One region of the Desulfosalsimonas sp. genome, then DNA from elsewhere that is predicted to be linked to it. Evidence: riboswitches for the same ligand, from Rfam matches in the RefSeq annotation. Region 1 holds a riboswitch; each other region holds the start of a gene.
The links. A riboswitch is a leader RNA that binds a small molecule or an ion and turns the genes downstream of it on or off. The one in region 1 is predicted to bind cobalamin.
Positions count from the first base shown of each region.

Region 2: it holds a riboswitch for cobalamin, as region 1 does, so the genes downstream of both, trpD (anthranilate phosphoribosyltransferase) here and ACTCIA_RS12955 (TonB-dependent receptor) in region 1, are expected to answer to the same signal.
Region 3: it holds a riboswitch for cobalamin, as region 1 does, so the genes downstream of both, thiC (phosphomethylpyrimidine synthase ThiC) here and ACTCIA_RS12955 (TonB-dependent receptor) in region 1, are expected to answer to the same signal.

Region 1 covers NZ_JBSRLA010000056.1:12,965-23,056, forward strand. Annotated here, with positions in the region: gene ACTCIA_RS12915 (radical SAM protein) at 1-217, shown strand, start outside; gene ACTCIA_RS12920 (sensor domain-containing diguanylate cyclase) at 304-2,004, shown strand; gene ACTCIA_RS12925 (hypothetical protein) at 2,189-2,554, shown strand; gene ACTCIA_RS12930 (nitroreductase family protein) at 2,704-3,570, shown strand; gene ACTCIA_RS12935 (iron-containing alcohol dehydrogenase) at 3,629-4,876, opposite strand; gene ACTCIA_RS12940 (hypothetical protein) at 4,897-5,502, opposite strand; gene ACTCIA_RS12945 (iron-containing alcohol dehydrogenase) at 5,499-6,656, opposite strand; gene ACTCIA_RS12950 (aldehyde ferredoxin oxidoreductase family protein) at 6,821-8,731, shown strand; cobalamin riboswitch at 8,874-9,062, shown strand; gene ACTCIA_RS12955 (TonB-dependent receptor) at 9,155-10,092, shown strand, end outside.
Region 2 covers NZ_JBSRLA010000041.1:986-11,077, reverse strand. Annotated here, with positions in the region: gene hisS (histidine--tRNA ligase) at 1-862, opposite strand, end outside; gene panB (3-methyl-2-oxobutanoate hydroxymethyltransferase) at 1,176-1,964, shown strand; gene ACTCIA_RS10800 (GAF domain-containing protein) at 1,989-2,699, shown strand; gene ACTCIA_RS10795 (glutamate synthase-related protein) at 2,933-4,579, shown strand; gene thiD (bifunctional hydroxymethylpyrimidine kinase/phosphomethylpyrimidine kinase) at 4,756-5,607, shown strand; gene ACTCIA_RS10785 (nicotinamidase) at 5,595-6,167, opposite strand; gene ACTCIA_RS10780 (TatD family hydrolase) at 6,431-7,255, shown strand; gene ACTCIA_RS10775 (DUF933 domain-containing protein) at 7,252-8,286, shown strand; cobalamin riboswitch at 8,453-8,675, shown strand; gene trpD (anthranilate phosphoribosyltransferase) at 8,724-9,836, shown strand; gene ACTCIA_RS10765 (zinc-dependent alcohol dehydrogenase) at 9,882-10,092, shown strand, end outside.
Region 3 covers NZ_JBSRLA010000007.1:25,555-35,646, forward strand. Annotated here, with positions in the region: gene hydF ([FeFe] hydrogenase H-cluster maturation GTPase HydF) at 1-813, shown strand, start outside; gene ACTCIA_RS02785 (FAD-dependent oxidoreductase) at 1,046-3,028, shown strand; gene ACTCIA_RS02790 ([FeFe] hydrogenase, group A) at 3,039-4,838, shown strand; cobalamin riboswitch at 4,964-5,148, shown strand; gene thiC (phosphomethylpyrimidine synthase ThiC) at 5,293-6,639, shown strand; gene ACTCIA_RS02800 (sigma-54-dependent transcriptional regulator) at 6,684-8,069, opposite strand; gene ACTCIA_RS02805 (ATP-binding protein) at 8,073-9,869, opposite strand.

The DNA.
Region 1 (10,092 bases):
GTGCGAGGATTTTGCCCTGCACAGCCTTCAGATCAACGACCAGGGTCTTTTTCCCGCCCCGAAAATCAACGAGGCGGATCTGTTCCGCCTTGATATCGCCGAGGGGTGTGTGATCAACAAGCTTGTCCAGGGCGGCAACATTGACTATGACGACCAGGGCCGGCCCAGGTGGAAGATCGCCTGCTGTCTGCTCAAGGAAGAAATTCCCGCTGGCTGAAAAATCCCTGCTGTATTTTTTTGTGCGCTTTATGGTATCCGGTCATGTCTTTGTTAAAATATGTCCGATCATTTGCATGGGTTTGCATGATATGGATTTTTGCGCATTCAGGCCAGGTTTTGCCGGCCTCTGCGGCTTTTGCCCGTCAGCATGACCATCCCGCCCCTGTTTCCATCCCCGCCGGCGCCGATCAGGTGGATCTTTCCGGGCATTTGAAAATTCTCAGGGACGCGGAGCATATCCGGACAATCGAGCAGGTGGTATCAGCACCGGTTTCTGAAGAGTTCTTGCCCGCGGGCCCGGGTGTCCCGCATCTGGGGCTTACGGATGCGGCTGTCTGGGTATGTTTTGCCTTTGAAGGCCGGCTGCCAAACGGCTGGGTGCTGCATGTGGGGTGGCCTTATCTGGCAACCGTGCGGCTCCGCCAACTCCGCGAAAATCCCGGTGAAATGGTTCTGGGCCGCAGCCCGGGCGACCGGACCTTTGAGGCCTGGGCGTTTGCGGATGAAAAATCCGATTCCTGGACCATATACGCCCGGTTTGTCAGCCAGGGGGTGCTCACCCTGCCCATGAAGCTTTATACAGACGGGGCGTTTTTGTCGTATCAGCGCGCCGCTGCCACAGGTTACGGGATTTATTATGGCATTATTTTGGCCATGGCCATGTATAACCTTTTTCTGTTTCTCTCCCTCCGGGACAGGGCCTATCTTTATTATGTGGCCTACATGTTTTGTGTGCTGCTTTATTTTTTCGGCCTAAACGGCCTGACTCTGGAGTATATGTTTGCGGGCAGGCGGGCTTTGGACACCCGGATGACCCTGTTTTTCCTGTCCCTGGTTTTTATTACCGCCGGGGTGTTTACCCGCTATTTTCTTGAAACCAGAAAAAACGCACCGCGCATGGATCTTATCATTCAGGCCCTGATTGTGCTGGGGGCCCTGCTGGCCGGCCTGTCCTTTTTGCTCCGGTTTTCCCTGCTGGCCACCTTTTTCAGTATTCTGGGCACCGCCGCCCCGTTTGTGCTGATTGCCGCCGCGGTCATGGTCTGGCGGCAGGGTTTCGGTCCGGCCCGCTATTATTTGCTGGCCTGGAGCATCTATGCCGCCGGGACCCTGATTTTTGCCCTGACTTACAGCGGCATGATTTCCTTTACCACCATGGGTTTTCACAGCTACCAGATCGGTTCTGCAGTTGAGGCGGTGCTCTTGTCGTTCGCCCTGGCCGACCGGATCCGCACCCTTCGCCGGGAGCGCGAAGAAGCTGTGGGAAATGAGCGCCGCGCCATGGACCTGGCCTTTACAGATGCCCTGACCGGGCTGCACAATTCGCGGTTTTTCCGGGCCCATATCGGCCCGGAAATCCAGAAGGCCGAAAACCTGCGCCAGCCGCTGTCGCTTCTCATGCTGGATGTGGATGATTTCAAGCAGTTCAATGATCAATACGGCCATATCCAGGGCGACCAGGTGTTAACCCGTCTGGGAGACACCATCCGGGCCCACGTGCGGCAGGCTGATTTGGCATGCCGCTACGGCGGCGAGGAGTTCGCCGTGATCATGCCGGGCGCGGACGGAGCCCGGGCCATGGAGGTGGCCGAACGCATCCGGCTGGCCTTTGGCCAGCATCCGGTGGTGCCCCGGCCGGGAGTCAAGATTCATGTGACTGTAAGCATCGGCGTTGCCCGGTACGAGGCCGGCCTCATGCCCCAGGATTTGCTGGAGCGCGCTGACCGGGCCATGTACAGGGCCAAGGCAGCGGGAAAAAACACCGCGCGCATGTGGAACGCCTGAGTTCGGTCCTTGTTTATTGCTTCTGACTGGCCGGAAAAAAGCTTGATTGATTTGCTTAAAAAGGGTAATAGCAATGTGTATAAGTAATTTTTCGAGTTGGATCAGGACGATATTTTTATTCCCCGGGGTTGGCGGACCTATGTTGATCTCTTGCTGAAAAGATGAAAATGAAAGGAGAAAACAGGTGAAAAAAAGTGTTTGGATATTGTCTGCAGTGATTTTATGTTTTGGCCTGCTTGCGTCTACGGCCTGGGCAGGTAGCATGATTTACATGCATTCCGACGGCAAGAAGGCACGGGTGCTGGACCTTAACGGGAAGACTTATGAAGAGGCCTATTTGAAAAACGGCACCTGGTGGAATCAGAAAGTCCGCCGGGTGAAAAAAGTCACTACTGTCCGCGGCGGCATTGAGTATTACAAGCACCTCAAGAAAGTTCATCTGACCAATGGTGGCAGTGTCTATTTTACCCCGGACTGGAAATATTTCGTGGGTTCCACCTGGGATGACAGAAGGACCAAGGTCCGCCATCTATGGAAAAGAACCCACTGATCCGGCACCGGGTCCGCCAACCCATTTTCCGCCCGGATGCTTTTCGATTTTTGGTTGCTTTTTTGTCACCCATCCTGTCATCTGCTACAATCCCCCCTCACAGCATAAGCTTTGCCCGAAACCCCCATTGGTGAAACGGAGCCGGAAAGTTGAGAATCGCAAGAGTTGAAGAGCACTGCAATTTGTGCGGGCTTTGTGTCAAAGACTGTGTGGCCGGGGTCTGGCGGCAAGTCAAGGGCTGTCCCGAACCCGCGGCACCCGGATTTTGCAGTCTGTGCGGCCATTGTGTTGCGGTATGCCCCAAAGACGCCATTGTCCATGACGGGATCGATTTTGCACAGACCCGGCCGGTGGACAAAAAGCGCCTGAACCCGGAGGTGTTTGTCGGGATTGTGCGCAGCCGCAGAAGCATCCGCCGGTATAAGGCCGACAGGGTGCCGGATGCGGTTATTGAAGACATCCTGGGTCTGTGCGCCTGGAGTCCCACAGCCAGCAACAAGCAGGATGTGGCCTTTACGGTGATCACAAACAAAGATGTTTTACAGGCCCTTTCCGCAGCCGTTTTCGGCATCGGGGCAAAGGCGTACCGTCACAGCCGAAAAGGTTTGGGAAAGCTCGTCTACAAGACCCTTCAAAAGCTTGCACCGGGAAATGACCTGGAGCGCTACATGGAGCCCATGCCCTGGTATCTTGAGCAGCAGGCAGCCGGCCGGGATCTGATTTTGCACAATGCGCCGGTGCTGATTTTGGTGCATGCGCCCAAAAAGGGGCGGTTTCACTGCGAAAACAGCAATATCGCGGCGGCCAATATCATGAACCACGCCCATGCCCGGGGCCTGGGCACCTGTTATATCGGATTTGTGACCCTGGCCCTGAAAATTTTCCCGGCTCTTCGAAAGCTTGCATCCCTTCCCCGGGGCCGCAGGGCCTATGCCTGCCTGACCTTGGGCTATCCGGCCCATACATATGCCAGAACCCCTTCCCGCAGGCCCAGGCCCGTTGACTGGGTCAGGTAGCTGGAAAAAGTTGGCCCATCTTCCGGATGTCTATGCAAGTGGTTTTGTAAAACCGGGCTTACCCGGTTTTGATTTTTGTCCGGTCCAGGGGTGTGCCTTCCCAGGCATATTCGAGCACCATATGCGCATCATCTGCCAGCAGTTCCTCGGGGTTGGGCACCCGTGCCCCGTCGCTTAAGGCTTTTTCCGCAATCTCGGGCAGCATGTTTTTTTCCACCAGGCGCCGGCCGTCGCGGTCCCGGATTTCTGATAGAAACCGGGGATGGCGCCCGCCAATGGCATCATGCAGATCCTGGTTAAACTGCCGGATCAAAGTGATTGCTTTTTCGGCCCGTTGGTTCCGGGGTGTTGCGGCATAGGTTTCCGGCCCGGCCAGGGGCAACAGCAGCTGGCCGATGATTTCGTTCCTGCGGTGTAGGTTGTATTCCAGGCCGTAGGGCAGCAAAACCGCCATACAATTTCCGTGGGGCACGTGGCACACCGCGCCTGTGGCATGGCCGAGATTGTGCACCATTCCCACCATGGAGTTGGAAAATGCCGCCCCGGCCAGGGTGGAGGCATTGGCCAGGGCCAGGCGGGCCTGTGTGTCTTCGGGGTTTTTGATCACATAAAGCAGGTTTTGGCTGATCAGGCCAATGGCCTGAAACGCCAGGGTATCGCTTAGGGGGTTTTTTTCCATGCAGTACCAGGCCTCGCAGGCGTGGGACAGGGCGTCCATGGCTGTTGCCGCTGTGATAAAATCCGGCAGGGTCCGGGTCATGCGGGCATCGAGCACGGCAAGGTCCGGCAGGAGAAAATAGGAGACAAAGAGCATTTTCTCCCGGCGTTCCGGATCGGCGATCACGGCCACCAGGGTCATTTCTGATCCCGTGCCTGCGGTGGTGGGCAGAATCACCAAAGGATTGAGTTTTTTGCGCACCGCACCGGCTCCCTGGTAGTCCAGCAGGGTTTTGCCGCCCAGCGAGACCACGATGTTCACACCCTTGGCCGTGTCAATCACCGAGCCGCCGCCCACGGCAATGATGGCGTCGCATTGGTTTTCCCTGTACACGCCGGCGATTTGGTCTACCACATGGTAGTCGGAATCCACGGGAACATCGCTGTAAACCGGTGCGGATTCCAGGCCGGGGGCCATGGCCTGTTTGACCACATCCACGAGCCCGGCGTTTTCCACCCCGGGATCCGTGATGATCAGCGGTCGGCCGGCGTCCAGTCCGGCAAGCAGCGCCGGTATTTTTTCAAGGGCGTTTTCCCCCGAGACGATCTTGGCCCGGCCGCAGAAATCATAAAATTCCGGCAGGATCATGGCGATTCCTTTCCCGGTTTTTAAATGTTTTTGTAAATCACCCGGATCAGGTCCGGAAAAAAGGCGCGCAAATAGATCCGGATGCGGTTGAGATGCTTTTTCCAGCCCGGCAGTTCCGAGCTGCCCGGATAGCGTTTGACAGCCAGCCGGGCAATAACTTTTGGCAGCAGATAGACCTCCACCCGGTCCAGGGCCCGCATAAACGCCAGGGCCTGTGGCAGGCTGCCTTCCACCGTGAACCGGTCGTAGTTAAAGGCCTGGGCCGTGGATTCCTGAAAGGTGAACACCCGCATGGCCGAGGCCAGGTTTTTGATGGCCAGGCGCAGGTGGGCCCTGGCTGCCCGGCGCCGCCAGCCCAGATACCGGAGGCGGCCTTTTTTGTCCTTTTTGGCGATCATCCATGGGCCTGCCGGCCCCACGCCCAGGCAAAGACAGAATCCGTCGGGCAGGTGCTGAAAAATGCGCCGTACTGTCGGATCCACCCTGGCAGCGGCTTCAAGTCCCCGGCCCACCACCAGCAGCATGACAGCAATGTAGGTTTTCCGGAAATAACTGGTTTTCGGGCGGATCTCCGGATAGTGGCCAAGGTCGGCCGGGGCGGTTGAAAACGGGGTAAAACGGTTCATTCGGGTGCTCCTTTCCAGGCCCGGCCGGCCAGATCCAGCGCCTCGGCGGCGGTTATTCCGGCATCCGGCCTGGATGCAGCGTTTTCACAGGCCTGCCGGATTTGGTAAAAAGGGATTTGCAAAGATTCCAGGCTTTGGCCCAGGGAGTTTTGAATTTTGTCAAACAGGGCTTTGAGCATATCTGCGCCCCTGGCGGGCCGCTGTTTTTCCGGGGTGGCCGCATAGGATTCCATGCCGGCCACGGCCAGCAGCAGTTCGGGCCTGGGCGGGCCGTTTTGCTCCAGGGATTTTTCCAGGGCTGCAGGCGCCAGAAGGCCGGTAAATACACCCCTTCGGATGCGGGTCATCCGGGCCAGTTCTTCTGAAACCACGCGCACAATTCCCGGTGCGGCGTTGGCAGCGGCAATGGCGGCAATCACGGCTGCGTTGGCCATGGCCAGGCAGGGCTTGTCCCGGCCCGGCGCTGCCAGGGCGGCGTCTATGTTCTGGTTTAAAAGCCGGAGGGCGGTATGGACAAACGCGTCCCGGATTGGGCCGGGATTGGGCCCGGCAAGGGCGCTCCATGCGTTGTCTGCGGCAATGGCTGCGCTTTGGGCCGTTTGAGGCGCCGGCTGTCCACGGAGCATGCGTTTGTCCAGCACGATGACATCCGGGGCAAGAAATTCCGAGCAAAAACGCTGATAATCCAGAATCAGGGTGTTGCCGGCGCCGGTGCCGTGCAAATCCCCGGCAGGCACCAGCACAAATGGGTATAATTTTTTGTTTAGGGCCGCGCCCTTGAAAAAAGCCGAAAGATCCGGGGTGTTTTCAGAAACCAGGATATTGACGGCCCGGGCCAGGTCCGCGGACAAGGGGCCGCCAAGTGCGATCAATGCATCGCAGCCCCGGCGGACAAAAATGTCTGCGGCCTGCCATGCCAGGCTGATGCCGGCATAATTTTCCAACCGGTTAAACACGGCGCCGATCAGACAGTCGGAATCGTCAAATGCCCGGATCAGGAACCGGTCCGGTTTTTGGGCCACCGCCGGCCGGTCGGTGATAATCAGGGGCTTGCAGGCGTTGTTGGCTGCAAGTTCGGCCGGGATGTTTTCCAGGCTGCAGGCACCGGAGATGATTTTGGGATGACTGAGAAACGCGTAGTCAAACTGGGGCATTTCTTCACTCCTGCTCCGTTGGTGGATGACCGGGAAGCGTTGCGGGCCCTGGGCAATTGTTGATTGAGCTTGTTTTTTTTTATAATTTAATAAACAATTTCCTATCATAAACGAACCAGAATGTATATCCATTGCTGTTCAAACAGGAAGGCAGGGAGGCTTGCATGCAGGAGATCACAGGAACCAGCAACCGGGTACTGGAAGTGGATTTAACGCGTCAGACGTTTGGTGTTTCTTACATCAGTGATACAGACCGGCAACAATATCTGGGCGGCAAAGGCATTGCCCTGAAGCTGATTTATGACCGGATGGCCCCAGGCATTGATCCCCTGGGACCGGAGAATTTGTTTGTCCTGGCAACCGGGGTGTTTATGGGCACGGGCGCAGCCTGCTCCGGACGGTTTGAGGCCGTGACCAAATCGCCGCTTACGGGCCTGATGGCCAGCAGCTCCTGCGGCGGTCCCTTTGGCATGGCGTTAAAGACTTCCGGGTGGGATGCCATGGTGATTTCCGGCCGGGCAAAATCCCCGGTCTATTTGCGGGTGGATGCCGGCGGTGCCGTGTTTGTGCCCGCAGATGACCTTTGGGGAACAGGAACGGCGGATGCGGAAAAGGCGCTTTTGCAGGACGGTGCCGGTGCCCTGGTCATCGGGCCGGCCGGGGAAAACCGGGTGCGGTTTGCCAATATCCGCTCCGGCCACCGTTTTTTGGGACGGGGCGGCATGGGCACGGTGCTGGGGGTCAAAAATCTCAAGGGCATTGTGGCAAAGGGAAAAGAATACAAGATTGTGCCGGCGGACAAAAAACGCTTTGATAAAGCCAATCGCCTGTTTTTCAAATATATCCACAGAAATGGCGTCACAGCCGGCGCTTTCCGGGATTACGGCACCAATGCCAATCTCAATACCGGCAATGCCGCCGGAATCCTGCCGGTGCGCAATTTTACCGGCGGCAGTCACGGCAGCGCCCGCAAACTCTCCGGCGAGGCCATGGCCGAGCGGTTTGACACAAAGCATGACACCTGTAAACCCTGCGCCATTCTCTGCGGCCACCGGGGCACCATTCGGGGGGAAAAACGGCATGTGCCCGAATATGAGACCATGACCCTGCTGGGCGCCAACCTGGAGATCTTTGACCCGGAAGCGGTTTCCGATTTTAATGAATTGTGCAGCCATTACGGCATGGATACCATTTCCACGGGCGGGACCCTGGCCTGGGCCATGGAAGCCGGTCAAAAGGGACTGCTGGAAACAGATCTGAAATTCGGAGCCGCTGATAAAATTTCCGGAATGATAACGGATATGGCAATGCGCCGGGGTTTGGGGCGGGATTTGGCCCTGGGCTCTGCTGCCGCGGCCCGGAAATACGGGGGGGAGGATTTTGCCATGCATGTCAAGGGAATGGAACTGCCCGGCTATGATCCCCGGGGTTCTGTCGGCCAGGGGCTTTCCTATGCCACGGCCAACCGGGGCGGCTGCCATCTGTCATCCTACATGGTGGGCCTGGAGGTGATCCTGGGAATGGCCGAGCCCCGGGCTGTGCGCTGGAAACCCTACATGGTCAAGTTCATGGAAGATGTCTTTTGCGCCATTAACTGCCTGCACGTGTGTTTGTTTACCTCCTTTGCCGTATTCCTGGAGCCGCCCCTGATTCGTTTTTCACCCAAGTTTGTCATCCGGCTGCTCAATCAGAACTTTTCCCGGCTGGCGCTGAATTTAATGGATGTCAGCCTTTATCCGGAGCTGTGGCATGCCATTATGGGCAGCCGCTATGTGCCCTACCAGGGCATGCGGGATTTTTACAAGGCCGGAGAACGGGTCCATGTGCTGGAGCGCTATATGAACACCCGGGAAGGCATTTCCAGAAAAGACGATAGCCTTCCGCTGCGCCTGCTCACCGAGGGGCGGGCCTGTGATGCCGACCAAAGCACGGTTCCCCTGGAGGCCATGCTGCAGAAATATTACCGGCTGCGGGGATATGACCCAAACGGCGTGCCCCGCCCGGAAACCCTTCGCCGGCTGGGAATTGAGCCCCGGCATTCGGGCCGGGAAAAAGACGCGGAAGATATTTTTTGAAGTTTGCAACTCTCTGTTTTTGTAAGCTCAGTAAAAAAATACAGCATATCGATTATAAACATGACCCTTGACAGGGTTTTGCCATTGTATTTAAATGTGGACAATTATTCGGATGCTCGCAATGCGACCCTGGCGCCGGCTTTTATAAAGTGTTTTTCGAAACGTTGTTTTACAGGAGCCTGCCAGGAGGGAACCCTGTGTGAGTCAGGGACCGGCCCGCGGCTGTAAACGGGGACGAAAGCTGCAGAACTGCCACTGTTTTTATGAACGGGAAGGCGCAGCAAGTAGATTGATCCGCAAGTCAGAAGACCTGTCTGAATAACCATAAGGGGTTTGACTGCGCCGGCAACGTTGTGCCCCGGGCGGATTCTGCGGATAAAAAAGGGAAATCCCGGATCGTGTATACGATCCGGGATTTTTTTATTGAAAACGCATATGCCCAGGTTTCTCCATGACAAGACCGGCTGCTGCGGCATTTCCATTGACAACGGTAAAGGAGGCACCATGGGCAAAAAATTGTTATTGATTCTCTGTTTTTTCATTTTATGCATCTGCACGCAAAATTCCGCAAATGCGCGATCCGCTCACAACACCACAGTCATGGAGGATATTGTGGTCACATCTGAGCGGTTTCCTTCTCCGGAAAAAGAAAGCCCTCAATTTATTCAGTCTTTTTCAGCCTCGGAATTAAAGCGCACCGGCGGCAACAACGTCATTGACGCACTGAGCCGGATCGGCGGGTTTTCATTTCAGGGCTATTCCCCCATGGGCGTAAAAGCCGGGATGGGCAGTTCGCTGTCGATTCGCGGAGTGGAGGGCGGCGAGTTGGTCCTGATCAATGGCATGCCGATTCAAAATTCCGGAAACAAAAATTATGAATTATCCCATTTTTCCCTTGAAAATATTGAACGGGTTGAAGTCATGAAAGGGGCATCTTCCATTCAGTACGGAGCCGATGCCATGAGCGGAGCCATCAATATCATCACCAAAAAAAATTCCGGCCACAGGCAGACAAAGGCATCCGTGGAATTCGGGGATTACGGCTATCACAACCATCATCTGCAATACCTCGGGCCGGGGGTGAATGTGGGGTTTGATTATCAGCATATGAATTCAATTCGGCGCAATGATGACTTTGCGGATAAGGAATACAGCGATACCAGACCGCTTCACCGGTATTCAGCCAGCGTAAACGCCAATATCGCGGAAAATTTATATTTTGACGGCCTGGCCAGTTACGTGGATTCCGGCTATGAAACATATGACGCCACAACCGGTCAGAGAATCGACACCAATGAACAGGAGCAGTATGAAATTTTTACCAACCTGCGCTATGAGACGGAAAATGCAAGATTCAAAGC
Region 2 (10,092 bases), on a different contig from region 1:
GCTGGTCATAGCGGCCGCCGCCGGCAACCGCATTCTGGGCCCCGAGTTCCGAGGTCTGGATCTCAAAGGCGGTTCGCGTGTAATAGTCAAGCCCCCGCACCAGGCGGGGATCGATCTGAAACTCAATGTCCATATCCGCCAGGGCCGCCTGTACGGTCCGGAAATGCTGCCCGCAGTCATCGCAGAGAAAATCGAGCATGGACGGGGCATCGGCCACCGCCTCCCTGCAGGCCGGCACCTTGCAGTCCAGCACGCGCAAAGGGTTTTTCTCCAGACGGCGCAGGCAGTCCGGACACAAATTCTCAGCCCGGCCGGCAAGCATTTCAGAAAGCTTTTCCCGAAACGCGGGCCGGCATTCGGGGCAGCCCAGGGAATTTAAATGCACCTGCAGACCGGAAACCGAAAGCCGCCGGAAAAAGGTCATGCACATGTAAATGAGCTGGGCGTCCATATACGGGGAATCCACCCCGAAGACCTCGGCGTTGATCTGGTAAAACTGCCGGTAACGGCCTTTCTGTGGCCGCTCTTTTCGAAACATGGGGCCGATGGTGTAAAAGCGGGCCGCAGGATCGGCTGCATAAATCTTGTGCTGGATATAGGCACGCACCACTGATGCGGTAGCCTCGGGCCGCAGGGTCAGCAGGGTGTCGCGGCTGCCGGCAAAGGTATACATCTCCTTTTCCACGATATCGGTATGCTCTCCGATGCTTCGCTGAAAAAGCGCGGCCTGTTCAAGTACGGGCGGCCGGATTTCCCGGAAACCGAAATTTTCGAAATGCCGCCTGGCCGTATCTTCAATGGACTGCCACACCGAAGTTTCCGGCGGCAGAATGTCTTTAAAACCCCTGACAAGCTGTATCATTAGCGTCCGCAAATCAACTGGACCGGTCAGGCCTGCTATAAAAAAGGCCTGCCGTCCCGAATGGAAATTATTGTGACCCTGCCGGTGATGATTATAATGATTGCAGGATAGTATGACATGGCCCGCAGGCCGCAAATTGTATAATCTTATATAGATACGAAAAATAACAAAATCTTGTCAACCCATATGTTGAACTTGACATCCCGGGCACGGACTATATACAAGAAAATTTATATATCCGGCAATATCCGGAAAATTCCGGCGCCCGGCCAAAACCGGCGAATCATTGCAAAGGCCGAAAAGGAGACCGATCATGGCAAGCGCAATAACCACGAAAAAACTCCTGGACATGAAAAAAAAGGGAGAAAAGATCACTGTTCTGACCGCCTATGACCATCCGTTTGCCCAGATGGCCGATGAAGCGGGCGTAAACGTGCTGCTGGTTGGCGATTCGCTGGGCATGGCGGTCCAGGGCGAGGCCACCACCCTCGGGGTGACCATGGATGAAATGATTTATCACACCCGTATTGTGGCCAAAGGCGCGCGCACGGCCATGGTGGTGGGCGACATGCCGTTTATGTCCTACCAGAGCGCCAGATCCGAGGCCCTGATCAATGCCGGCCGTTTTTTAAAAGAAGCCGGCGCATCGGCGGTCAAACTCGAAGGCGGGGCATCGGTGGCCGATACCATTGCCGCCATGACCCAAGCCGGTATTCCGGTCATGGCCCATATCGGGCTTACCCCCCAGTCGGTGCACCAGATGGGCGGGTTCCGGGTCCAACGGGACCGGGAACGGCTAATGGAAGACGCCCGGCGCGTTGAATCAGCCGGGGCCTTTTCCGTGGTCCTTGAAGGCATTCCGGCAGACATCTCAGCGGCCATCACCAAAAGCATCAGCATTCCGACCATCGGTATCGGCGCCGGGCCGGACTGTGACGGCCAGGTCCTGGTGATCCACGATATGCTGGGCTTAAACGGAGGCCATGTGCCCAAGTTTGTCAAACAATACGCGCAGCTCCGGCAAAACGCCATGGACGGGCTGCGCGCCTATGTTAAAGAAGTTGCATCAGGCGACTTTCCGTCTGAAGAGCATTGTTATTAACCCTATTGTTTTGCGTCAGATATCATGGATTCCAAGGGTGCTGTGAGCACGGACAAGTATATCAAGGCATTGATGGATATCAGCCATGCCATCAACTCGGATCTCTATCTCGAGGAGATCTTAAAGCTTATTGTCATGGTCACGGCCCAGGTTACCGGGGTGCAGATCTGTTCCTTGTGGCTGATCGAAGAAAACGACAGCCGGCCCCGCCTGCGCCTGAAGGCCACCCAGACCATTGAGCCCGCCTATGTCAAGGACCGGGTCTTAAACATCAACGAAGGCGTGGTGGGCTATGTGGCCGCGGAAAAACACCCTTTGATCATCAAGGATGTGTTGTCCGAGCCCAGGTTCAAGGAAAAGGACATGGCCCGGAGCCTGGGGCTCAAATCCCTGGCCAGTGTTCCTTTGCTCCATGATGAGCGGGTCATCGGTGTGCTCAACTGCTTTACCTCAGAGCCCCATGACTTCACCGACGTGGAGGTCAACCTGATCACCACCGTGGCCAACCAGGCGGCTGTGGCCATTTACAACTCAGAGCTGGTGATCAAGACCAAGGTGATCCAGGAAGAGCTGGAAACACGCAAGCTCGTGGAGCGGGCCAAGGACGCCATGATGCAGCGAAGCCGCATTGATGCCGACGAGGCCTATCGCCGCTTGCAGAAAAAAAGCATGGATTCGCGAAAATCCATGCGCAGCATCGCAGAGGCCATCCTGCTTTCAGAAGAACTTTACTGATATACATGCAAAGCATTTAACAAAAACCTTGACAAAAACCTCTCCTTGAACTAATAAATATTTGTTAACTTGCACAAAGGCGTGCAGGTTTTACTGATTATTTTACAGACAAAGGCGTCTCTATTGCACAACGGCGTAGAGGCGCTTTTTTTGTCCAAATTCGCATAAATATAATACATTGAAATAATTAACAATAATTTAATTCCGAAAAATTTGCACCAAGGAGGAAAATCATGTCTGAACTGCGTTTTTCCAAAAACAATGATGTACTGGGCACCGCCAACCGGGGCAATCCTGCAGAATCCGGTTTGTGCACCCTGTGCCGGGCCGACTGCCAGGGCAAATGCGAAACCTTCATGTCCAGCCTGGTGGGCCGCAAACTGCTCTATCCCCGAAGTTTCGGCATTGTCACCGCCGGGGCCAACAACACCACCCACGTGGGCGCATCCTACAATTCCCTGCGGATTCAGGGCTATGCCTACGGCTCCCACGGCCTGTCCCAGGGCCTGTCCACGGACCCGGATGACTGCATTTTCCCCAATGTGAGCCTGGAGACCGAATTTGGCAAGGAAATCAAGACCAAGGCCCGCGTTCCCCTGATGACCGGCGCGCTGGGTTCGACCTTTGTGGCGGCCAAATACTGGGATTCTTTTGCCATCGGCGCATCCCTGGTGGGCATACCCGTGGTCATCGGCGAAAACGTGGTGGGCGTGGACCGGGAATCGGAAATGGCCAACGGCCGGATCACCAAAGCCCCGGAGCTGGACCGCCGCATTGATTCCTACCTGCGCTACAATGACGGCTACGGCGCCATCATTGTTCAGATGAACGTGGAAGACACCCGAAACGGTGTTGCCGAATACATTGCAGAAAAATACGGCAACAAGTGCATCCTGGAACTCAAGTGGGGCCAGGGCGCCAAGGACATCGGCGGTGAAATCCAGGTCACCAGCCTAGATTATGCCATATTTTTGAAAAAACGCGGCTACGTGGTGGACCCGGACCCGGAAAAACCCTCTGTGCAGGAAGCCTTCAACCACGGCTCCATCACTTCGTTTGCCCGCCACAGCCGGCTGGGCGCCACCAACCTGGGCCGGGTGGATCTGGTTCGCGAAGAGTTCATGAAGAGCGTGGAATATTTGCGAAGTCTGGGATTTAAGCGCATTTCACTCAAAACCGGTTCCTACGGGATGGAGGAACTGGCCATGGCCATCAAGTTTGCCACGGACGCAAAACTGGACCTGCTCACCATTGACGGTTCGGGCGGCGGCACGGGAATGAGTCCCTGGAACATGATGCAGAGCTGGGGCGTGCCCTCCCTGCACCTGCATTCCAAGGCCCATGAATACAACAGCATGCTGGCCGCAAAGGGCGAGGATGTTGTGGATCTTTCCTTTGCCGGCGGGTTTGCCCTGGAAGACCACATCTTCAAGGCCATGGCCCTGGGCGCCCCGTACACCAAACTGGTGTGCATGGGCCGGGCCATCATGATCCCGGGATTTCTGGGCGCCAACATTGAAGGGGCCATTCATCCGGACCGCCGGGAAAAGGTCAGCGGAAACTGGGACAAGCTGCCCAAAACCGTCAGCCAGCTCGGGGCCACCCCGGAGGAAATTTTTGCCAGCTATTATGACGTGGAAGCCCGGGTGGGCAAGGACGAGATGAAAAACATCCCCTACGGGGCCATCGGATTCTGGACCCTGGCCGATAAGCTGACCTGCGGCCTGCAGCAGCTCATGGCCGGCGCGCGGAAATTTTCCATGCCCGAGGTGGCCCGGGAAGATCTTTTTTCCGGCAACCGTGAAACCGCGGAGATCACCGGCATCCCGTTTGTCTGCGACGCCAATGACGAAACCGCCAAAAAAATCCTCAACAGCTAAAGCCGCCAGAGCCTGTTTATAAGGCCCGGCTTCAAAAAAACCCGCAGCACGGCGTGCAGAGAGCCGCTGCTGCGGGTTTTTGCTTTTTTTGCCGGCCCGAAAATGGACAATTCCGAAAATCTGCGCTATAGATCACAGGCAGTTGTTTTGCACCAAACGCCAACAGGCAGGCAACCATGTCCGAAAATGCAGCAAAAATTCCCACAGTGCTTTCCATTGCCGGTTCCGACCCCTCGGGCGGGGCCGGAATACAGGCGGACTTGAAAACCTTTATGGCCGCCGGGGTTTACGGGGCGGCTGTGATCACGGCCCTGACCGCCCAGAACACCCGGGGCGTGGACGGGGCCATGGCCGTGCCCACGGAATTTGTTGACCGGCAGATCCAAAGCGTTCTGGCTGATATCCATATCCATGCAGTCAAGCTGGGCATGCTGCCCAACAGGGAGATATGCGAAATCATCGCCGGCCGGGTAAAGGATCTCACCGTTGTCTGCGACCCGGTGATGGTTTCCACCAGCGGGCATCAGCTCATTGACGATGCCGCCGTGGAGTCTCTGATGACACAGATGATTCCGGCTTCAGATTTTATCACCCCCAACCTGGCGGAACTCGAAATCCTTTGCCACGGCCCTGTCACGGACATGGAGGCCGCGGGCCGGCAACTTTTAAACCAATACCCTGATCTTTGCGGCGCGGTTTTAAAAGGCGGGCATTCACAGCAGGCAAAGGAGGGGGAAGGCACGGTCACAGACTGGTTCATCTTCCGGGGAAACAAGGCGGTCCGGGCGGTCACCGCAGCGCACCCCCATATCCACACCCGCAACACTCATGGCACGGGGTGCACGTTTTCCTCGGCTTTTGCGGCATTTCTGGCCCAGGGCAAGGGGCCTGAACAGGCGTTTTTCTCTGCCGTGGACCTGACGGCCAATCTCATTTCCATCTCAGCTGACCACGCCATCGGCGGCGGACACGGCCCCCTGCTGCACCACAAAATGGCATATACAGGGCGGGGCCATCACTGGTCGTAAATCACGGCCCCGGCCTTTTTCATGTTTTCCACGGCAATCCGGCCGCCTTCTTCGGTCACCGGCCGGGTGGCGGAAAGCAGCACCAGGGTTTCAAAGCCCTGGGCCAGGGCATCGATTACCGTTGCCTGCACACAGACATCCAAGGCAAGGCCGGCCACAAAAACCCGGTGAATGCCGGAGCGGCGGAATTCCTCGGCAAGACCGGTCTGGTCAAAGGCTGAATTCTGATCATGGTCAAAGCGCACGCCCTTGGTGATCACCATGGTGTTGGCCGGCAAGTTCAGGTCTTTGTGAAACGCGGCCCCGGGCGTGTCCTGCACGCAATGGGGCGGCCAGTCCCCGCCCTGCTCCGAAAAACTCACATGCCCCACCGGGTGCCAGTCCCGGGAGGCATACACCGGTACGCCCTTTTCCCGGGCCGCTTCAATCCAGGGATTGATCACGGAAACAACCTTGTCGCCCTCCTCGATGGGCAGGGCCCCTCCGGGGCAGAAATCGTTCTGCACGTCCACAATCAGCAGGGCATCTCCGGGCTTGAGCACTTCATTGGGCTGGGTCATGCGTTTCCTCCCTTGTTTCAGGCAGTGTTAAGTTTTAAGTGATTAAGTGTTAAGTAAAATCAGAAAGTTATTTTTTTATTGGTTGGCGATTATGCCAGTTTAATGCAGCGTACTTATCCGTACGTGAAATTCTGAGAAATTGCCCGTAACACAGATATTGGATTTTACGGCGCCATCATTTCCTTGATTGACCCGGCTTCAGGTGATACATACCTTTTCTTTATCATTTCATGCAAACCAGCGATGATTTCAAGGAAAAACCATTGAATATTTTTGACAGCCACTGCCATTTAAACGACAGGGCCTATGACAAAGACCGCGGCGCAGTCATTGAAAACGCTGCTGCAGCCGGGGTCCGGAAAATGATGATCGTCGGGATCACCGAAAAAACCTGCAAACAGGCCATAGAAATTGCAGAAGCGTATCAGGGCTGCTATGCATCTGTGGGCATCCACCCCCATGACGCGGCCTCATGCAGCGAAAAAACCCTGGCTGCCTTAAAAGAAATGGCCCGGAATCCAAAGGTAAAGGCCTGGGGCGAGACCGGCCTGGATTTTAACCGGATGTATTCGCCCGCAGATATCCAGGAAAAATGGTTTGTGCGTCAGATGGAGGCGGCAGGCGAACTGGACCTGCCCCTGATCTTTCATGAACGCGACAGCCAGGGCCGGTTTGCCGAACTCATCCATACCCGGGCGCCCAAAGGCATCCAGGGGGTGGTACACTGCTTTTCCGGCACTTCAGAAGAACTTCACCAGTACCTGGACATGGGCTTTTACATCGGTATCACCGGGATTCTCACCATCTCCAAAAGGGGTGCGGCCCTGCGGCAAATGGCGGAGACAATTCCGGAAGACCGCCTGCTGATTGAAACCGATGCCCCTTACCTGACCCCGGCACCGGAAAAAAACCAGACCCGGCGCAATGAACCGGCCTTTGTCAAACGGGTGCTGACAAAACTGGCAGAGGTGAGAAACACCGATGCCCGGGACTTGGCCCGAAGCTTGTGGGACAACACCTGCCGGTTGTTTGACATCAATGATGCAGGCCCGGCAATTCAATCCGTCAAAAAGGAAAACCTGCAATGAAAATCGGAATCATCGGCCTTGCCGGCTCCGGAAAAACAACGGTTTTTGAAGCCCTGGCCCGGGATTTTGCCGCCACCGGCGCCCGCACTGAAACCCGAATCGGAACCATCCACGTGCCAGACGAGCGCATTGACATCTTAAGTGAGATGTACCGGCCCCAAAAAACCATCTACGCCCAAGTGGAATATCTGCTGCCCGGAAAAGGCGAACAGAAAAAAGCCGGCAGCGAAGACAGCGCCCTGATGCGCGCGGTGCGCGACACTGATGCGCTGATCCACGTGGTGCGAAACTTTGCCGCATACGGCATGGAAGCCCCGGACCCGGAAAACGACTTTTTGCTTCTGGACCAGGAGCTCATGCAAACGGATCTCAGCGTGGTGGAAAAACGCCTGGAACGCATGGCCCTGGATGCCAAAAAGGGCCGGCCCGTGGACAAGGAGGAGCAGGCCCTGCTGGAGCAGTGCAAAAAGGCCCTGGAGCAGGAAACGCCCCTGCGGCACATGCCGGAAATCGGCCAATCCAGGCTTTTGCGCGGCTACGGGCTCATGTCGGCCAAACCCGCTTTGGTGCTTTTTAACAACGCGGACGAAGACGAGGCCCTTCCGACTGCGGGCCAAATCCCGCAAAAAGAGACCTGCCGGGTCATCCGGGGCAAGCTCGAACATGAACTGGCCCAGATGTCAAAGCAGGAGGCCGCGGAACTGCTCGAGGAGTTCAACATCGCGGCCCCGGCAACAGACCGTGTGATCCGGGCATCATATGAGATCCTGGGCCTGATCTCCTTTTTTACCGTGGGCGAAGACGAGGTGCGCGCCTGGACCATCGGCCGGGGCACCCCGGCACTGGAAGCCGCCGGGGCGATCCACTCAGATATCCAGAAAGGCTTTATCCGCGCGGAAGTGGTCTCCTACGAGGATCTGATGGCCGCCGGCTCCATGGCAGCAGCCAAAAAAAACGCCACCCTGCGCCTTGAAGGCAAAACCTATGAAGTGGCTGACGGGGATATCATCAATTTCCGGTTCAATGTGTAAAACCATTTAAACCATCACGGCAGAAGCACCGATGCTGGAATGCCACAGGCACTATGAGAATAACACCGTCTGGTTCGCGCTGTGCAACACTGATTGTGATACCCGCTTTTTTTACGCCCTGATGACGAAAAAACGCTGTTGACAACAAATCCGTGCATGCATTAAAAAACAGTATACCTGTCAGGGTGCCGGGAGACACCTGCAGAAGGTTTGGCGGGCGGCTTCCGGGTAAAAGGAAAGATGGTGCAAGTCCATCGCATACCAGCCGTTGCCGTGATCCGGGGACAACAACCGCATAAGGCCACTTTCAGGAAGTCTTTGCCTGGGGGGAAGGCGCGGTTCAAGGAAGATCCGTAAGCCGGAAAGCCTGCCCTGACGGAAGTCAAGAATTTTTGCTGGACAAAATTCTTCTGATAATTTTTATCAGGAGGTGTTTTGTGACAGCAGAAATCCATCATGCGTTCGGCGCCCTTATTTCCCGGCTGACCCGCCGTCAAAACCTTGCCCGCAAAGAAGCCGCCCAGGCTTTTGCCACTGTTTTAAACAATTCCACCACCCAAATGCAGCAGGGGGCTTTTCTTGCGGCCCTTAGGACAAAAGGCGAAACCGAGGCGGAAATCGCCGGCGCCTGGGATGCCATCTATCACCTGGACACGGTCAAAATCCCCCTCAGCCCCCGCCTGCTGCCTGTTGAAAACAGCGGCACCGGCATGGACACCTTCAAGACCTTTAACATCAGCACTGCAGCAGCCCTGGTTGCAGCCGCACGAGGTGTTTGCATGGCCCGGCACGGCTCCCGATCCATTACCTCAAGCTGCGGAACTGTGGATATGGCCGAGGCCCTTGGCGTGGATGTTGAATGCCCGGCCGAAATGGTGGCCAAAAGCATTGAAACCGCAGGTATCGGCCTTTTCAACGGGATGAGTGCCACTGTTCATCCCGGGGCCCTGGGCCGGATTCTGTCCCGGATTCACTTTGGCTCCACCCTGAATATTGCCGCATCACTGGCCAATCCGGCCATGCCCACAGTGGGTTTGCGGGGCGTGTATGACCGGGAAATGATCCTGCCGGTCATTCGCGCCATGAAAGCCATCGGCTACCAAAAAGCCGTTGTTGTCCACGGGGTGGCAGATGGCGCAGCTTCTGAGCGGGCCGGAATGGATGAAGCCTCTGTAATCGGCCCCACCTTTTGTGCAAGGCTTTTTGAATCCGGGGACATTGAAACCTTTACGCTTCATCCCCGGGCATACGGACTGGGCAAAGGCGATCCCGGGGACCTGGCGCCTTCAGGCAACATGGACACAGAGGCCCGCCGCTTTGTCCGCCTTATGTGCAACAAGGAAAACAGTCTCCGGAAAGAAGCCATCATGCTCAATGCCGCATTGATTTTCTATGCCGCGGACATGGTTGCAGACGTTGATCACGGCCTGGAAATCGCCGCCAATGCCATGGAAAGCGCCGAGACATTTGACACCTTGCGGGCCTGGGTTGCCGCCCAGAACCGGGACCCGGAGACAGGACTGCAAACCCTGGAGAAATGGATTCAATAGCCACAGCCCTGCAAACAATGGGATGATTGCCGCAGAGGAGGCCTTATGAGGATGGTTTTGACCGGCCGCAGATGCCTGGAAATCCAAAACAACAACAAACCGGAAAAAACCGGCAAGGACGGGGTGCGCCTTCGGGTGCTCTACTGCGCCATATGCCGGACCGATGCAAAGATGTGGGACCAGGGGCACCGGGATCTGATCCTGCCCCGGGTGCCCGGCCATGAAATGGCGGTTGCCGACACCCGGGGAAAACGTT
Region 3 (10,092 bases), on a different contig from region 1:
CTGGTCCATGCAGTGGCGACCCGGGGCGAAGGGATGATCGATCTCCGGCAGGCCCTGATCAAAGTGGTCCCTGACAGTTTTCTGCAGGCACCGTCCATAGTGGCTGACCTTGTCCCCCCCGGCAATCTTGCGATCCTGGTCACTCCCATCGACATTGAAGCGCCTAAGGGACGCCTGATCCTTCCCCAGGTCCAGTCGATCAGGGATCTTCTTGACGGAAATGCGCTGTCCATGGTCGTCAAAGAAAGCGAGCTGCCAGCCGCCCTGGATCTCTTGAAAACCCCGCCTGTTCTGGTGGTGACCGATTCCCAGGCATTTCTCAAAGTCGCGGCAGACACCCCGGATTCCATTGCCATGACCAGTTTTTCCATCCTCTTCGCCCGGGCCAAGGGAGATCTTGAGGCATTTGTGGAAGGGGCAATGGCAATCGAAACCCTCAGGCCGGGCGACCATGTTCTTATCGCCGAGGCATGCACACACCACCCGGTTGACGAAGACATCGGACGGGTAAAGATCCCGAACTGGCTGACTGAATATGTCGGCGGAAAACTGGAATTTTCCTTTGTCCGGGGCCACGATTTCCCCGGTGATCTAAGTGGGTATCAGCTTGTCATTCACTGCGGGGCCTGCATGTGGAACCGCCGGGAGATGCTTGCCAGACAGCTTTTTGCACGAAAATCCGGCGTTCCCATGGCCAATTACGGCCTGACCATCGCCTATACCCTCGGGATTTTTGACCGCGCGCTCAGCCCGTTTCCGGCGGCCCGCCAGATCTATCTCGACCGGGCGATGCAGAAAAACAGCAATTTATGAATCCAGATACCTGGTTATCCGGTTCGCTCCAGTAATAACTCCAGGTCGCAGCCGGCATCCATATGGTCCTCTGATTTCTTCGTGCTCTTCGTGTACTTCGTGGTGTGAACTGGAACCACGAAGTACACGAAGGGCACGAAGATAAAAGATGGTAAAGCAACCGGAGTTAACCGGATAACCAAATAATAGTTTATGAAACCAATTCTTTAAACAAATCAATACGGAGGCACGCATGGCAAAGGTCATTTTCGGGGCCTGGGACGGCAACGTCATAGACAACCGGAACCGGAAGATATACGAAATCGAAGAAGATCCTGCTTTCCGGGATTTCGACGAGTTCAATCCAGGCAATCCAATCAAGGCATTTTTCGGCGGCCACGGATTTTTCATCTTTGAAAAGGATGTGGACCTGCTGGATGCAGCGCTCCAGCACATGGAACGGGTGGCCAGGGAATCCTGCGGCAAGTGCACACCCTGCCGGGTGGGCACGCAGATCATCAAATCGAAACTGGAGGCCATGGCCGCAGGCCAGGCCGCTGCATCGGCCCTCGATGAAATCGAGACAATAGCCGAGCATATTCAATCAACCTCCATGTGCGGTTTGGGCCAGACAGCCACTGTGGCCCTTTTGGAAATGATGCGATATTTCAGAGAAGAGATCCTCCACCAGATAGAGAACCGAAACGGCGCCGCCAGGCAGCCGGGGGCCACTTATCTGTCGGCCCCCTGCATCGAGGCATGCCCTTCCCGGGTGGATGTTCCGCGATACATAGACTATATCAAGGACGGAAAGTTCACCCACTCCCTGGGCGTCATTCTTCAGAAATACCCAATGGCCGCCACCTGCGGCCGGGTCTGTGTCCGCTTCTGCGAAATGGCCTGCCGCCGGACCCAGGTGGACGAGGCCGTTGGCATCAAGGTGCTCAAGCGATTTGTTGCTGATCACGAAAAATACACCACCAACGACTGGTTCTCCGCCTACTCGGTCCCTGAAAAGAAACCCGACGACCTGAAAGTGGCGGTCATCGGCGCCGGGCCTGCCGGCATTTCAGCGGCATATCATCTCTTGCTCAAGGGATATCCGGTCGACGTCTTTGAGGCCAAAACCGTGCCGGGAGGAATGGCGGCCACGGGAATTCCCGAATACCGCTTGCCCAAGGAAGTTCTGCGCAAGGAAACCGGTATCATCGAGACCCTTGGCGGAAGGATTTTCTACGACCGGAAAATGGGCCGGGATTTTACGCTGAAAAGCCTTTACGCAGACGGATATCAAGCGGTGTTTTTAGGGGTGGGCACTCACAAGGGCAAGGCCATGGGAGCCATCGGAGAAGACCCGAAGCTGAAAGGATACGCCTTTGGCGTCGACCTGCTCCTTAAAATCAACCATGATTACATTGACAGGGGCATCCCCATGGATCTCGGGGAGAAAATGGTGGTGGTGGGCGGCGGCAACGTGGCCATGGACTGTGTCCGGTCGGCCCTGCGCATGGGGGTCAGGGAAGTCCACCTGGTGTATCGCCGGAGCCGCAACGAAATGCCCGCAGACCAGGAGGAAGTGGAGGGGGCGGAAAAAGAAGGTGTGATTTTCCATTTCCTTACCCATCCCACCAGAATCATTTCGGAAAACGGCCGGGTAAAGGGTATGGAACTGATCAAAATGGAACTGGGTGAACCCGACAAGAGCGGACGGCGGTCGGTGACACCAATGGAGGGATCGGAATTCAGCCTTGAAACCGATGCAGTTGTGCCGGCCATCGGCCAGCAGGTCGAGCACGGGTTCCTTTTGCCCGAAGATAATGTTGATTTCAACAAGTGGGGCATGATCGATGTGAAACAAGATGCCCTTATGAGCACCCGCAAGGGGGTCTTTGCCGGCGGCGACTGCGTCACCGGACCGGCCACCCTTATCCAGGCCATGGCCCAGGGCGAGCGTGGTGCCGAGAGTATCGACAATTATCTTACCCACGGCCGGGTTCGTTTCAACCCGGACCTGCGGATGTCCGGGCTGGTGCATGCCATACAGCCCATGATCAAAAAAGGCGTCTCCATTCCCATCAAGCACGAGTACCGGGTCAAGGTCAGGGAGCTGGATCCTGAAATCCGCAAAAGGATCTTCGAGGAGGTGGAAGAACCCATCTCCATTGATGAGGCGTATCACGAGGCAAGCCGGTGCATGCGCTGCTACCGGGTCTATTCCGTTATTACCGAACAATAAGGAGCTTTTCATGATTGGATATATCAACGGCAAAAAGGTTGAATTCAATGCCGACGATACCGTGCTGAATGTGGCCAAAAAAACCGGCCATTTTATCCCCACCCTCTGCGAGATGGCCGACATCCGGCATGTCCCGGGCACCTGCCGGGTCTGCCTGGTCGACATCCAGAGGAAAAACGATCCTCACCACCAGATCGTTACATCCTGCACCACACCCATGGAAGAAGGAATGTCGGTGCTCACCCGTACTCCTGCGGTGAGGTCCAGACAGCGGCTCCAGGTGGAAATGCTTCTGGCCGACCATAACCAGGACTGCGCCACCTGCATCCGCCACGGGAACTGCGAGCTCCAGGACGTGGCACAGTTCGTGGGACTCCAGAAGACCCGGTATCACTACCCGCACTTCTACCTTGAGCGAACACAGGACAGCTCCTCCACCGCCATAGAACGGGACATGTCCAAATGCATCCGCTGCTTCCGGTGTGTAACCGTCTGCCGGGAAATCCAGGGGGCGGACGTGCTTGTTATAAAGGAAAAGGGACTGGCCACGGAGATAAGCGTCAGGGATCAGCTGCCCCTGGGCGACTCGGATTGCGTCAGTTGCGGACAATGTATCCTGGTCTGTCCGGTAGGGGCCCTTGCGGAAAAAGATGACACGGAAAAAGTCATTGATTACCTCTACGACCCCGAGGTGGTGACGGTATTCCAGTTTGCCCCGGCCCTCAGGGTGGCCCTGGGCGAGGAATTCCACATGCCCCCGGGAGCTAACGTGGAGGGGCAGGTCATCACGGGCCTGAAAAACCTTGGGGCGGACGTGGTGTTGGACACCAATTTCACGGCCGATCTGGTGATCATGGAGGAAGGCGCCGAACTCCTCAGCAGGCTCGGGGAAAACGGCCGTTTGCCCATGTTCACCTCCTGCTGTCCGGGGTGGGTCAATTATGCCGAGAAAAACTACCCGGAGCTGCGCCCCCACATCTCCACCACCCGATCGCCCCAGCAGTGCTTCGGCGTTATCGCCAAGACCTACCTGGCGGAAAAAATGAACGTGGACAAAAAGCGGATGCGGGTGATCTCCATAATGCCCTGTACGGCAAAAAAGGAAGAGGCACAACGGCCGGAGTTCATGCGCGACGGTGTCCCGGATGTGGACGTGGTGCTCACCACCCGGGAGTTCGCCCGGTTGCTGAAAAGGGAAGGGACAAAGCTTTCGGAGCTTGAACCCTCGGGCTTTGACAATATCTATATGGGTGAATACACCGGGGCCGCGGCCATTTTCGGCACAACCGGCGGTGTCATGGAGGCTGCCCTGCGAACGGTCCACAAGAAGGTAACCGGCTTTGAGCTGGAATCCATCGAGATGGAGGCGGTTCGGGGACTCGATCACGTCCGCGAGGCCACCATTGATATGGGCGAAGGCAATCCCACGGTGCGGGTTGCCATTGCCCACAGCCTCCGGGGTGCCAGGCAGGTTGTGGAGGCCGTCAAAAACAAAGAGGCAGATTACCATTTCGTGGAGGTCATGGCCTGTCCGGGCGGCTGCATGGGCGGCGGTGGACAGCCACGGAGCAAACACGCATACCAGAGTTCCTGGCAGGCACGCCAGGCAGCGCTCTATAATATAGATCGCCAAGCGCCCGTGCGCCAGTCCCATAACAATCCGCTTATCATTAAACTGTATGACGACTTTTTGGGCAAACCGTGTTCCCACAAGTCACATGACCTGCTCCACACCAGTTACCGCGACCGGAAACGTATAGTCCAACACACCATGAAGAAGATCTGGGAGGAAATCGAGGCGCGGGAATAGCATGAAACAAAATATTCCCGGCCATTGAGAGCCGGGGCGGTTGTTTATATATCCTTTTCTGTCTCTTTTTGCCGGGCTTGACACCTGCGGCAAAAGGGGCTATAAATGTTTCGACAGTCAGAAACAGCAAATGTTGCGGTTCAGGCAAACGGAACGCGGTGCAAATCCGCGGCGCACCCGGCGCTGTAACCGGAAATACCGTCTTTTCGCATCAATGATGCGGCCACTGCAGGCTTAAACCCCTGCGGGAAGGCCCGGGGGCGGGTGATATCCGGCAAGCCAGAAGACGTGCCTGCAACAGGCGATATCGGAATCCGATGGCAAAGGGTTCCGACGGGAGGAAAACCTCCGGTCGGGGCCCTTTTTTATTTGGCCGGGGTTTTTGTTTGAACCGGAAAATCGGCGGGGCCGATTTTTTCCGAACTCATCAAAATTGTTTTAAAAAGGAGAAAACATGGAAACCCAGCTTGAACTGGCCCGGCAAAATCGGGTCACTCCCCTGATGCAGCAGGTGGCTGAAGACGAAAACCTGCCCGTGGACCAGATTGTCAGTCAGGTGGCAGCCGGCCGGATCGTGATTCCCAACAATCCCGCCCGGCCCGGCCAGAAGGTGGTGGGCATCGGCAGCGGCCTTCGCACCAAGGTCAATGCTTCCATCGGCACATCCTCGGATATCTGCGATATCGCCCTGGAGGCGGAAAAAGCCCGGGTGGCCGAAGCAGAGGGAGCAGACACCCTTATGGAGCTGTCTGCCGCAGGCGATCTCGACGCCATCCGCCGGGCGGTAATCGACAGCACGAGCCTGCCGGTGGGAAACGTGCCCCTGTATCAGGCATTTCACGACACCATACGCAAAACCGGTGATCCCACGCGCTTGGATCCCGAGTACCTGTTTGACCTCATTGAAAAACAGCTTGCAGACGGTCTGAGTTTCATGGCCATCCACTGCGGGGTCAACCGCTACACCATCGAGCGGCTGCGCAGGCAGAAATTCCGCTACGGCGGCCTGGCCTCAAAGGGGGGCACGTTCATGGTGGCCTGGATGGAGAAAACCGGCCGGGAAAATCCTTTATACGAGCAATTTGACCGGGTTTGCGGGATCATGAAAAAATATGACGCCGTGCTTTCCCTTGGAAACGGGATCCGGGCCGGGGCCATCCATGACAGCCATGATCGTGCCCAGGTGGCAGAGATGGTGGTCAACTGCGAGCTTGCCGAAATCGGCCGGGACGCGGGCTGCCAGATGATGGTGGAGGGCCCGGGCCATGTGCCCATGGATGAAATCGAGGGCAATATCATGCTTGAAAAGCGGATGTCAGGCAATGCCCCCTATTACGTGCTCGGTCCGATTCCGGCCGATACCGGCGCGGGCCTGGACCACATCACCGCTGCAATCGGTGCGGCCAGCTCTGCGCGCTACGGGGCGGATCTGATCTGTTACATCACCCCTGCAGAGCACCTGGCCCTGCCCAATGCCGAAGATGTCCGTCAGGGGGTGCGCGCCACGCGTCTGGCGGCCCGCATCGGCGATATCTCCAAATATCCGGAGCAGCGGGAAAGCGAGAAAATGGCGGCTTTGGCCAGGCGGGACATGCAGTGGCAGGATCTGGAAAGCCTTTTGATGTTTCCTGAAGAGGCAAGGCGGATCAGGGACTCCCGGGCCCCGGAAAAGGCCGAGACCTGTACCATGTGCGGTGATTTCTGCGCCATGAAAAAGGGCATGGCCTTGTTTGCACAAGACATTGGCGGAGACAAGCAGGCGCCGGGACGCAGTGCGGCCGCACAGGGCGGCGGCGCATAACAGGCCCGGCTGCCGGCGCAGAGCAAAGGGCCCGGCTGCCGGCTTTACCCGAGACCGTATTTTTCCAGCTTGTTGTAAAGGGTTCTCCGGGTGATGCCCAGCAGCCGGGCCGCCTCGCTCTTGTTGCCCTTGGCGCGCTCCAGGGCGCCGGCAATGGCGGATTTTTCCATTTCGCCAAGGGAGCTGCCCTCATCAGCGCCGGCAGCACCGGCTTGCGTGGAAGCTTGCGGGTGCTGCCGGCCGCTGTTTTGCGAAATGTTTAAGGGCAGGTCTTTTTCCGTGATGTATTCGCCGGGCGACAGGATCACCGCGCGTTCCACCGCGTTTTCCAGTTCCCGGACGTTTCCGGGCCACGGGTATTTGAGCAGATCATCCATGGCTCTGGGGGTAAAGCCCTTGATGGCCTTGCGGTTCCGCCCGGCATACTGGTTGATGAAGTGCTGGGCCAGTGCGGCGATGTCGTCAGTGCGTTCGGCCAGGGGCGGAATGTGGAGATTGACCACGTTTAACCGGTAAAACAGATCCTCCCGGAATTGGCCGTCTGCCACCATCTGCCCCAGGTCCTTGTTTGTGGCCGCAAGAATCCGGACATCCACGGCAACCGGGTTTTCCCCGCCCACGCGCTGGATTTCGCCCTCCTGGAGCACCCGCAGGAGCTTGGCCTGCATGGCCATTGACATTTCCCCGACCTCATCTAAAAACAGGCTGCCCTGGTGCGCCCGGACAAACCGTCCCTCCCTGCGTTTGTCCGCCCCGGTGAATGCGCCTTTTTCGTGACCAAAAAGCTCGGATTCCAGAAGCGACTCTGTCAGGGCCGCGCAATTGACCGAAACCATGGGGCCGCTGCTGCGGCTGCTGTTGGCGTGAACCGCCCGGGCAATGAGTTCCTTGCCGGTGCCGCTTGCCCCGGTGATCAAAACCGTGGCCTCGGAAGGCGCGATGGTGGCCACCATATCGAGCAGGGACTTCATCTGCGGGCTGGCCGAAACAATCTGGCGGCTGTCTGCAAGGTTTTTCAGCCGGGCTTTCAGGTTCTGGTTTTCGTGCTTGAGCCGGGTGTGTTCAAGGGCCCGTTCAATGGTTAGCTTCAGTTCGTCAAAGTCCAAAGGCTTTGTCAGATAGTCATAGGCCCCGGCCTTCATGGCCTCCACTGCGGACTGAACCGATGAATAGGCCGTCATGATGACAATGGGGATGGCGGGATTGTAGGCCTTGATCTCCTTTAGGGCGTCAATGCCGCTCATCACCGCCATGCGGACATCCATCAGGATCAGCTCAAACGGGCTTTGTCTGACGTGGTCCACCGCGGCCCGGCCGTTGTCTGCCTCGCTCACGCGGTAGCCCCAGGTTTTCAATATGGTCTTTAAGGTGGTGCGATGGCCCGGATCATCATCTACCACCAGAATTTCGCCAGGGTTTTTGTCTTCCATTTGTCATGCCTCTTTTGTTTCCGCATTGGCCGAAGCCGGCAGGGTGATGGTAAAAACCGTGCCTTCCTCAGGGGAGCTTTTAACAGTGATGCGCCCGTTGTGACTTTCCACTATTTTATGAACAATGGCCAGCCCGAGTCCGGTACCTGAAGCCTTGGTGGTGAAATACGGATCAAATATTTTTGCCAGATCCGCCCGGGCAATGCCCGGGCCGTTGTCGTGAACCTGGATGATGATGTTTTTCTCTGCGCCGTGGCTGCTTGTCACCTTAAGGATGCCGCCGCTTTCCATGGATTGAATGGCGTTTAAGTACAGGTTGAGAAGACACTGGATAAACCGGTCTGAATCAATGTCTGCAGCCGGCAGGTCCCGGCCTTTGACAAGCTGGATATCAATGTTTTTCTCTGCTGCGTCCTGGCGCACCAGGCGCAGGGAGTGGTCCAGGACCGGGTTGATGTCCGCGGGCCGGGCGTTGATTTCCGAGGGGCGGGCAAATTCCAGCAGCTCGGAAATCACCCGGTTTAACCTGTCGGTTTCCTGGATCATGACGGCTGCGGCATCCCGTGCTTCCGGGTCCTGTGCGTACCTGGCTTTGAAATAAGTGGCCATGCCTTTGACCGAACTCAGGGGATTTCTGATTTCATGGGCGATGCCCGCGGCCAGCTCGCCGACTGCCGCCAGCTTTTCCTTGCGTTGGATGGTCTCCTGCAAATCCTTGATTTCGGTGAGATCCCGTAAAATCACCATGCTGCCGATAAAGGCGCCGTCTTCGTTGATGATGCCCGTAGAACTCACACTCAAAGGAATTCGCTTTTGCCCAGGCAAAAAAACACATTCAAGTTCATGCTCCATGATTTGGGCATCTGTTTGCTGCCGGCAGATCAGCCGGGCCAGGTTTTTCGGCAGAACCTCGGCTGCAGCTTGTCCGCGCACGGATCCGGCATCCAGGCCGGTGATGGATTCGGCTGCCGGGTTGTGCAAAACAATAACGCCCTGGGCGTCGGTTACCATCAGGCCCACGGGAAGGCTTGCCACCACCTGATCGGCCATGGCGCTGGTATCCTGGAGCCGCTGCCGGGTGGTCCTGTAATTGCGGGTAATCAGCATGATGGCCATGCCTGTAAAACCCAGGATTAAAAGTATTGAGGAAATTATGGCGGTGATTTTTATGTCCTGCTGCCGGGCTTTGATAAACGGGGTGCGGTCAAATCCGATAAATATGATCTGTTTGTTTTCTTCAGAATTGTCAGGGATGCGCCAGGACCGGCCTTGTTCAGCCCGGCCCGGACGGGGTGAAAACTGGCGCATGTGACCCAGGTGCCGGCGGTTTGCATTTCGGCCGGAAAGGGGGTTGAAAAAGTCGTAAACCTCAAATGCCGGCATTCTGTTTTGTGTTTCAGTCAGCCGCCATTTGGCCGATTCTCCCGGATCCGGGACCTCCTGATCGCCGGTTTTGCTGAAAAACCGGGTATTGATCTGTTCGGGATCACTGTGGGCAAGGATCCGGCCGTTGGTATCGGTAATCGCAATGTAGAGAACATCAGCCTGATCAGCAAGTTCCCGGAGCAGGTACTGAACCTGGTTTTCATTCCAGCCCATGGCCCGCATGCCGGTTCTGGTGCCGGCTTCAAAGGATTTGATCAGCGCAGCGCCTTTTTCCAGCAGAATCTGGGACATGTATTGTTTTTCGCGGTTGTGGTTGCTCACGGCCAGAGACACTACGATGACCAGAAGGATGGCTGCCGCACTGATAATCATCCAGGGGGAAGAGTAGAGGCCTATGTGCTTTTTGTTGGTCATATTTTATGAAAGCAAATTTAATGCCCTGTGCGGCGAATGCAAAAATATATTAAAATACCGGTTAGTTAAATCTTTGCAAAAAGCCTGTTTGCCCCCTGGTGAGTATATTTTTTACAGATTTGTATAAAATATATACAAAAATTTGTGAAAAATCCATGGCAATATGTTTTTTTGATTTGTCTGTCTTTGTTTTTATAAAAAAAACAAATGGTTTTGTGTTTAT